Regions from separate parts of the Virgibacillus sp. Bac332 genome, predicted to be linked through region 2. Evidence: riboswitches for the same ligand, from Rfam matches in the RefSeq annotation. Region 2 holds a riboswitch; each other region holds the start of a gene.
What was found. A riboswitch is a leader RNA that binds a small molecule or an ion and turns the genes downstream of it on or off. The one in region 2 is predicted to bind S-adenosylmethionine.

Region 1 (3,251 bases), 120 kb from region 2:
ACTTCAACTCCTGTGGGAAATGTTTGACCTGAAGATCCACTTTTTTTGAGCGGGTTTTGCTAAAAAAGTTAGCTGAAGGACAAACCCCACGGAAAGGGAAGTGGGCAGCCGGAGTGGTGGTCAAGCAGTAGCTATTATTCCATAATAGCTACTAGAGGGAGCGTAAATCTGAGCATGTAGTGATAAGGACTGAGCGAATTTTGCTCAGGTTTTCTAAAAATATAATGACTGAAAGTCAGTCATGTGATAAAGGATGAAATACAGAAATGAATAAATCATGGATATATGTTGTATTAACGAGTGTTTTTGAATTGATCTGGATCTATGGATTTAATACCGCTAACGCTTGGTGGCATTGGGTCCTAATCATAGGAGCTATCCTTTTAGATCTCCATTTCCTGTCTAAAGCTTGTGAAAATCTACCAACAGGTACCGTATATGCGATATTTGCTGCTGCGGGAACAGTAGGTACAGCCATCATGGATATTTACTTGTTTGGTGGAAGTTTAAATGTAGGAAAAATGTTCTTTATGTTGATTCTAGTTCTAGGGGTTATTGGCTTAAAACTTTCTGATCAACCGGAACAGTCTGAAGCGACAAAGGGGGTTCAATCCTAATGGGTTGGTTATTTATTGCGAGTGCATCTGTATTTGAAATGTTAGGTGTCTTAGGTTTACGTCTCTATAGTCAACAGAAGACTATACGAAATGGACTGCTTTATATTGGTGGATTAGGTGGTTCATTCATCTTTTTATATGCATCCTTCTCGTATTTACTTGTAAGTGTGGCATATTCTGTGTTTATTGGCATTGGAACGGCCGGTGCGGTATTGATGAACATGATTTTCTTTGGTGAATCTACGAATAAGTATCGAATTGCTAGTTTGATTGCGATTATTATTGGAGTTACCGGGTTAAAAGCATTATCATAAGCATATTAGAATACACATGCTTTTGGGAGAATAGTACGTTCACATTTAGGTGATTCTTTTCATGATCTAAAAAAATTTATTGTCACATCTGGCTTGTTTTTTGTATATAACATGAATATCAAACTATTCTCATGTTTTGGAAAAAGGCATTGACTTTTTCTGGAAAACCATTTAATATATCAAACAATACAGTCATAGATTTTAATTCTTATCAAGAGAGGTGGAGGGAAAAGGCCCTTTGAAGCTTCGGCAGCAGGTTATTCTAACACTGTGCCAATTCCTACAGACAATGGTCTGATAGATAAGAAGAGTGCAAGATACCGTACAAATTACTCTTCTTATCACATGGATAGGAAGAGTTTTTCATAGCATGTTTATGTTTACCTCACTGCCTATTTCCAGTACATTTGTTTGCCTAGACCTTACGCCTTTATTTTTAAGAATAACGTAGGAGGGATAATGCGTGACAAGTCATATGCTGTCATATCAAGATTTTACTGTTGATCCTTTTAAAGATTTTCTCCCTGAGGATGAAACGAAAGGAGCCTCTACCATTTTAAGTTGGGCATATGAGCAATATGGGGATTCCATCGTTTATGCATGTAGCTTTGGCGCAGAAGGTATGGTGCTAATTGATTTAATAGCAAAGGAGAAATCTGATGCAGAGATTGTCTTTCTAGACACAGGGTTACATTTTCAAGAAACGTATGATCTCATCGATGAAGTGAAAAAAAGGTACCCTGATTTGCGGATTCGCTTAAAGCAGCCTGATTTGACAGTGGAAGAACAGGCAGCAAAGCATGGCTCGGCCTTGTGGAAGCGACAGCCAGATCAATGTTGTTTCATTCGTAAGATCAAGCCTCTTGAAGAAGAACTAGATAAGGTACCTGCTTGGATATCTGGACTTCGTAGAGAGCAGTCACCAAGTCGTAGTAAAACAGACTTTGTGAATAGGGATGAACGATTTAAAAGCATTAAAATATGTCCGTTAATTTATTGGACTTGGGACGATGTATGGAATTATATTCAAAAACAACAATTGCCCTATAATGAACTGCATGATAGAAATTATCCAAGTATTGGGTGTATTCCTTGTACCTCCCAAGTAGCCGACTCTGATGATTTACGTGCAGGTAGATGGACGGGGCAAACGAAAACGGAATGTGGCTTGCATACCACGGTTAATAAAAGCGAATCGTGATGATCTGAGTATTCATCTTTTTTATTTCGTTTAATTCCTAGTAAATTAATTGGTATACTAAGTATTTGATTGTATAGGTATAAAAAAGAACTTAATAGTGAGGTGGAACGTGTTGTCGTTGAATGTAACAAATAGCCCTTTTAATCACGAACAAATAGAACAATTAAATCTCCTGTTACCTACTTTAACGGATCATCAAAAGGTTTGGCTAAGTGGTTACCTTTCAGCTTTTATATCAAAAGAAGTCCAATCTGGTAATCCAGACCCCCAAGCCGTCAGTCAAGCAACGAATGCTGGCACAGATCCGAGAGAAGTAACCGTATTATATGGATCGGAGACAGGGACTGCCCGCTCATTAGCAGAATCGATGGCTGAAAAGCTAGACGCAGCGAATTTTTTGGTAACTTGCTCCGCGCTTGATGACTTTAAGCCAAAGAAATTAAAGAAGACAGAGGATGTATTAATTATAACGGCAACCCATGGAGAAGGTGATCCACCGGATAATGCGATCTCTTTCTATGAATTTCTTCACAGCAGAAAAGCACCTAAATTGGATCATTTGCGTTTCGCAGTGCTAGCGCTCGGTGATGAGTCGTATGAATTTTTCTGTCAAACAGGAAAAGACTTTGATAAACGCCTAGAAGAATTAGGTGGAGAGAGGCTATATGACCGAGTAGATTGTGATTTGGATTTTGATGAGCAAGCGTCTGAGTGGATGACGGGAGTACTCGGGGTTTTAAAGCAGTCATCTGAAGTTGTTGACAATACCGTTCTAGCAGGTCAACAAACGGCAGGCACGTTCGTTTCCGAACAACCTGGTTTTTCAAGAACAAATCCATTTATGGCCGAGGTTGTGGAGAATATTAATTTAAGTGGTCGCGGTTCCAATAAGCAAACCCGCCATCTAGAATTGTCCATTGATGGGTCTGGCTTTACCTTCAAACCAGGAGATAGCTTAGGGATATTTCCGAAAAATGACCCCGTATTAGTCGATCAACTTATGAAGGCGATGAATTGGGATGCAGAACAAACTGTATCTGTGAATAAACAGGGGGAAATTAGGTCATTACGAGAAGCTTTACTTTCCCATTTTGAGATTACGGTTTTAACGAAGCCACT
Region 2 (3,251 bases):
CTTGAATTAAATTTATCGTTATGTGAAGATACCCTTGCTTTTGCTGTTGCATCAGGTTCTAATAATAGTTTTGCTTGATTAACGGCATTCGCTGCATCTACAAATGCTCCAGCAATTAAGTGTACCTTCCCATCAAACGATAGGATATCACCAGCTGCATAAAGACCTTCAATGGAAGTAGCTGATTTCGAGGTTCCTTTTACAAAGAAATCCCTTTCTATTTCAATATTTAAAGGGCTTTCTTTAATAAACGTTAATTCTCGTTCATAGCCATAGCTAATGATAAGCGCATCTGTTTTCACTTCTTCTTCTTGATTTGTCTCGTGGTTTCGTATTTCCACGGCTTCGATTTGATCGCCTTGTGCATTAGCATGCAACTTCTCAATGGTTGAATTAAAATGGATGTTAGCTGTAGAATTCATGATTTGCGAAATATGTGCTTCATGTCCTGTAAATTCATTTTTACGATGCACCATATGTAGCTGCTTAGCTATTGGTTCTAATTCGTTAGCCCAATCAATGGCTGAGTTTCCCCCACCAGATATGATAATGTTTTTATTTTTGAAATGCTCAAGACTTTGTACGGTATAATGCAGATTTGTTACCTCAAATCGATCTGCACCTTCAATATCAATTTTAATTGGATTTAATATACCGCCACCAACTGCAAGAATTACTGTTTTACTTAAATATTGATTACCAGAATGGGAAGTTAATACAAATAGGTTATCTTCATTTTTCTCTATTTTTGTAACTTTTTCGTTGAGAATGACTTCAGGATCGAATGTCAATGCTTGCTCTGCCATTTGATCAATTAAGGTAGCTCCAGTTACAGGAGTTAATCCACCTACATCCCAAATCATTTTCTCTGGATATACGTGTACCTTACCACCAAGCTTTGGTTGATATTCTATAATACGAGTTGATAAATCCCTCATGCCACTATAAAAAGATGCATATAAACCTGCTGGTCCACCACCAACAATAGTTACATCTGTAATATCTAAATGTTGCATATTATAATTACCTCCTTCGCCATTGATGATAATGAGAATCATTATCACTATGACTAATTATACAGAATTTTTTTAGGAAAGCAATAAACGGTTAGAAAAATAAATGACAGGTTTATAAAAAATTTTCAAATAGTAATTGACAGGATGTCGCATGCGTAGTATTGTATATATCAATTACAAAATATAAACTTCTTATTCAGAGAGGTGGAGGGAATTGGCCCTTTGAAGCCTCGGCAGCGGACTTTACAAAGTACTGTGCCAAATCCAACAAGTCATTTGTGCTTGGAAAATAAGAAGAGAGCGCCAATAGATATGGAAATCTCTTCTTACAAACAAGGAGGGATTTTTTTATTCGGAACAAAATTTTATAGCGTAACTTCTTATCCAGAGAGGTGGAGGGACTGGCCCTTTGAAACCTCGGCAACAGACTCTATGAAGTACTGTGCCAAATCCAGCAAGCTAAGAGCTTGAAAGATAAGAAGAGGATAGTATATGGATGCCTCTTCTTAACTGAAGAGGCATTTTTAGTACAGACATAAAGGAGTGATACATCATGATTACGTTTGAACGTGTAAGTAAAATTTATAATGGAAAGCAACAACAAATAAAGGCATTAGACGATGTGAATTTGCACATTGAAAAAGGTGAAATCTTTGGTGTTATCGGTTTTAGTGGTGCTGGGAAAAGTTCCCTTATTCGTTGTGTGAACCTATTAGAACGTCCCTCTTCGGGAAAAGTAACGGTTAATAATCAAGATTTGCTAAGCCTTTCTCCAAAGGATCTACGTGAAGCTAAACGAAGCATCGGGATGATTTTTCAGCATTTTAATTTATTAAATGCTAAAACAGTATTCGCAAATGTAGCGATGCCGTTATTACTTGCTAATGTACCAAAAGATGAAGTGAAGCGTCGGGTTATAGAACTACTAGAGTTTGTTGGATTAAAAGATAAAGCAGATAATTATCCAGATCAACTATCTGGTGGACAAAAGCAGCGTGTAGGAATTGCTCGTGCCCTTGCTACGAAGCCAAAGGTATTATTATGTGACGAAGCAACTTCAGCACTAGATCCAGAAACTACGAAATCAATTTTACAGCTGCTAAAGAAGATAAATGAAGAATATAACCTAACCATTTTGATTATTACGCATGAAATGGGGGTTATTCGCGAGATTTGCGATAAGGTAGCGGTATTGGATGAGGGGAAAGTAGTAGAAGCAGGTTCCGTATTCGAAGTGTTTGCACAGCCAAAGACAGAGATTGCACATAAATTTGTACGGTCTGTGATGCATGATGATATTCCTAGATCCGTATATGAGCTGTTAAAAGTGCTGGATCAACGTCAGAAAATTTATCGAATTGTATTCCTTGGGGAATCGACGGGACGACCGCTATTATCAGAAATTGCTAAGCAATATGCGGTTGATGTAAATGTGTTATTTGGCAGTATTACGGAGCTACAGGGAACACCATTTGGCAATTTAATCGTCAAACTAGATGGTGATGAAAATGAAATAAATCGTGCTATCATGCATATTCACCAACAGAAGGTAACGGTAAAGGAGGTGCTAGCAGATGTTAGTTAATGGTCAACAAATTGTGGAAGCATTATGGGAGACTATTGTAATGGTTGGCGTTTCCTTGCTTTTTTCGTTTGTAATTGGTCTAATCTTAGGGATTTTACTTGTTGTCACAAGAAAAGGTCATTTATGGGAAAATAAAGCAGTTTTTACCGTATTAAATGCCATTATAAATGTGTTCCGATCTATTCCGTTTATTATCTTAATGGTTGCTGTCATACCATTTACTCGTTTGGTAGTTGGAACTTCAATTGGAACTGCGGCAGCTATTGTTCCAATGATTTTATATGCTGGCCCATATATTGCTCGATTAATAGAAAATTCACTACTAGAGGTTGATCCAGGTGTGATGGAGGCAGCACAGGCTATGGGTGCAACACCTAAACAGATAATTATGCGCTTCCTTATTCCAGAAGCGCTTAGCTCCTTGTTATTGGGTATTACGATTGCCACCATTGGACTCGTAGGTGCATCTGCCATGGCAGGTGCAGTAGGGGGTGGAGGCCATGGCGACTTAGCTATTACTTACGGATATCAACGCTTTGATACATTGGTTATGATTATCACCGTAGGGATTCTCGTTATTATGGTTCAAGGCTTACAATCTACAGGCAATTTCATTTCTAAAAAAATTAGACGTCGGTAATGACTATTAA
Region 3 (3,251 bases), 1.7 Mb from region 2:
TTGTTTACTTGCTGAGCCGGATCAAAGGCAGGCGCTGCTTCATATGCAAGGTATCCAGCTGCATAGTAACCAGCTTCGATATACTGTTGAATAGATTGCATACAAGGTATTACTTCTTCTAACTTTGTAGTGGTTATAATAGTAATGGGATCTTTAAAGGTCATGGGCTGTTTATTACCTAAATGATTGGCAAAGTCAAAGAATAGGAGTGGTTTTTTTGGCGAATGCATCTATTTGTCCAACCTTTCGTGTGAAAAAGTTCTCTAATAACTGTAGCCCTTGTTCGGATAGTATTGCTTCAGGATGAGCTTGAATTCCTTCTATTGGATAAGTTTTATGGCGAATTGCCATAATCTCACCTGTAACTGATTTTGCGCTTATTTCAAAGCAAGAAGGTAGGGTAGCCTCCTGAACAATAAGTGAATGATACCTTGTGACAGCTAACGGATTTTTAAGCTTTTTGAATATACCTTTATGATCATGGGTAATCATTGAAACCTTACCATGCATTGGTTGTTTGGCTTTTACAATACTAGCACCAAAGGCTTGAGCAATCGTTTGATGCCCTAAACAAATTCCAATTATTGGATATAGCGTATACAGTTTTCTTACAATCTCTAGACATATACCTGCAGAAGCCGGGTTTCCAGGTCCAGGAGAGAGCAATATGCTAGATGGGTTTAATCGTTTAATGTCTGCTATTGAGATTTCATCATTGCGAGCGACATATACTTGCTGGTTTAGCTGCTTCATATATTGTACAAGATTAAATGTGAATGAATCATAATTATCGATGACTAATATCATGTAGTTACCTACTCTCTTATAAACACTTCATGCGTTATTATAGCAAATGTAGGTTAATAAGCATATGTATCCACTTCAATTAATGCTTGTTTTAAATCCTCTATTAATTCATTTGGTTGTTCAATTCCAACTGAAAACCGTAGCAGTTGGTCGTCAACACCACGCTTTATTCTTTCATCTCTAGGTATGTCAGCGTGAGTTTGTGTTGCTGGATAAGTAATAAAACTTTCCACCCCTCCTAAACTTTCAGCAAAAATGATAAGCTTCAAACTTTGAAGGAAAGGATCTATCCATTTACTTTTTCGTAAGCGAAAAGATAACATACCACCTCTTCCTGGATATAGAACATTATCAACCATTGGATGCTCTTGCAAAAAGGATACGATAAGCTTTGCATTGGCTTCATGTTTTTCCACCCGAAGCGCAAGTGTTTTTAATCCTCGAATTAATAGCCAAGAGTCAAAAGGTGATAGCACAGCACCTGAAGCATTGTGGTAATTGGCTAATTTTTCAGACAAGGATTTACCTTTTGCCACTACTAATCCAGCGAGTACATCGTTATGACCACCAATGTATTTCGTGCCACTATGAATGACGATATCAGCCCCTGACTCAATTGGCCGTTGAAGTAGCGGGGTCAGAAAAGTATTGTCAACAATTAATAGTACATTATATTGGTGCGCTAATTCCGCAACTTTTACAATATCTATCTCTTGCATTAGGGGATTTGTAGGTGTTTCAATAAAGATTGCTCTTGTTTTCGAGGATATCAGTCGCCGCGTTTCTCCGTCATTCTTGAAATCTGTATATGTTGTCTGAATTTGATATGCAGCGGCGTAATGCTCTAATAATCGGTACGTTCCTCCGTATACATCACTCGTTACAATGAGTTCATCCCCAGCATTAAAAAGAGAGAATACTAATTGAATGGCTGCCATTCCAGAACTGCAAGCATACCCACTGTCAGCGGATTCCAATTTAGCGATTCCTTCCTCTAGTAAGGTTCTTGTAGGATTTTTCGTTCTTGAGTAATCATAGCCTGATGATTGTCCCAGTCCGTGGTGCTGGTAGGCAGTTGACAAATAAATAGGTGCGCTAACTGCTCCAGTAGCTTTATCACTCTTATTTCCTAATTGTACTAATTCTGTTTCAATGCTTCTTCGTGACATAATATCCATCCCTTCATTCGATGAAAAAAGCCTCTTCTAATTAAATAAGAAGAGGCTTACATCATTCGGTTACTCTTCCTATCTGCATGCTTTCGAGCATCTGGAATTGGCACAGTTCTCTTTATAAGTCTGTTGCCGAGGCTTCAAAGGGCCAGTCCCTCCACCTCTCTGGATAAGAAAATAGTTTATGTAATTTTTAAAATAGATTACAGTTGTTTTTGCTATTTGTCAAGGGAAACTTAGGGATTTACTCCAATGTACAGTTTACAGCATTTAGATAACATGGTTTCATCTGAAGATAAGTGGAAAATAATAGCAGATACGAAATATCGCAAGAAATAAATTAGTTAAAACATTCTAAAAATTAGTTGACTAATTTTTCGAACTAATCTATACTATTAATAACTTCACAGGAGAAACTATTTGGTTAAATACTGGAAAAATATAATAAATAGTAAAAAATCAATGGAATAAGCCATTTAATTCTGGTTATTAATTACATGATGTTAATAGGTGATCAAATGAAAATTAAGAATCAAGATTTTTTAAAAAAAGAAAATAGAAGTTTAGTCTTAGAAATAATTCTTAATCAAGGTCCGATCTCACGTGCCGAAATTGCCAAACAAACGTCGATGAGTCCTACTTCTGCTTCTCGAATTGTTGCATCATTACAAGAAAATAAGCTAATAAGAGAGATGAATATGTCTAGCGAAGGAATTGGCAGGAAGGCCACTTATTTTATTCCAAATGAACATTCTGTATTCTCAATTGGTGTTGAAATTGACCAGAAAGTTATTCGGATCGGTTTAATGAATTTTATAGGAAAGTTAACCATTCTGAAGTACTTTGACTATCAATCAATAGATCCAGTGGCAACAGTTCAATTTATAGCAGACCATATATTACAAATGATTGACGACGAAAATCTTACATCGGATCAAATTGCTGGAGTTTGTATTGGCTTACCAGGACTTATTGAGAATGACAAAGGTGAGGTGAAATTATCTGCGCAATTTGATTGGAAAAATATCCCTTTACAAGAGATGGTTGAAGAGAAAGTAGGCTTTACCGTATTCGTGGACAATGAATTAAAATTGAAAGCGCTTGCTGAGTATATTAGTGATCCTGAACCAAAAAAAGCGTATATGGCAATGATTGGTTTTGGTAGTGGGGTAGGTTCTGCGTTAATAAAGAAAGGAGAAATCTATCGAGGTGAAGGAAACTTCTCAGGAGAAATCGGACATACTATCGTTGATCCTTATGGAATTTATTGTC

Region 1: linked by a shared signal. The riboswitch ahead of D9782_RS04350 (phosphoadenylyl-sulfate reductase) and the one ahead of D9782_RS04900 (methionine ABC transporter ATP-binding protein) in region 2 are both predicted to bind S-adenosylmethionine.
Region 3: linked by a shared signal. The riboswitch ahead of D9782_RS13180 (methionine biosynthesis PLP-dependent protein) and the one ahead of D9782_RS04900 (methionine ABC transporter ATP-binding protein) in region 2 are both predicted to bind S-adenosylmethionine.

What each region holds. Positions count from the first base shown of each region.
Region 1 is NZ_CP033046.1:927,348-930,598, reverse strand. It holds gene D9782_RS04360 (DMT family transporter) at 267-617, shown strand; gene D9782_RS04355 (DMT family transporter) at 617-931, shown strand; SAM riboswitch class I at 1,137-1,239, shown strand; gene D9782_RS04350 (phosphoadenylyl-sulfate reductase) at 1,407-2,132, shown strand; gene D9782_RS04345 (assimilatory sulfite reductase (NADPH) flavoprotein subunit) at 2,245-3,251, shown strand, end outside.
Region 2 is NZ_CP033046.1:1,044,425-1,047,675, forward strand. It holds gene D9782_RS04895 (NAD(P)/FAD-dependent oxidoreductase) at 1-1,016, opposite strand, end outside; SAM riboswitch class I at 1,206-1,312, shown strand; SAM riboswitch class I at 1,394-1,497, shown strand; gene D9782_RS04900 (methionine ABC transporter ATP-binding protein) at 1,570-2,601, shown strand; gene D9782_RS04905 (methionine ABC transporter permease) at 2,591-3,241, shown strand.
Region 3 is NZ_CP033046.1:2,772,179-2,775,429, forward strand. It holds gene pabB (aminodeoxychorismate synthase component I) at 1-230, opposite strand, end outside; gene D9782_RS13175 (anthranilate synthase component II) at 196-807, opposite strand; gene D9782_RS13180 (methionine biosynthesis PLP-dependent protein) at 861-1,976, opposite strand; SAM riboswitch class I at 2,052-2,155, opposite strand; gene D9782_RS13185 (ROK family transcriptional regulator) at 2,477-3,251, shown strand, end outside.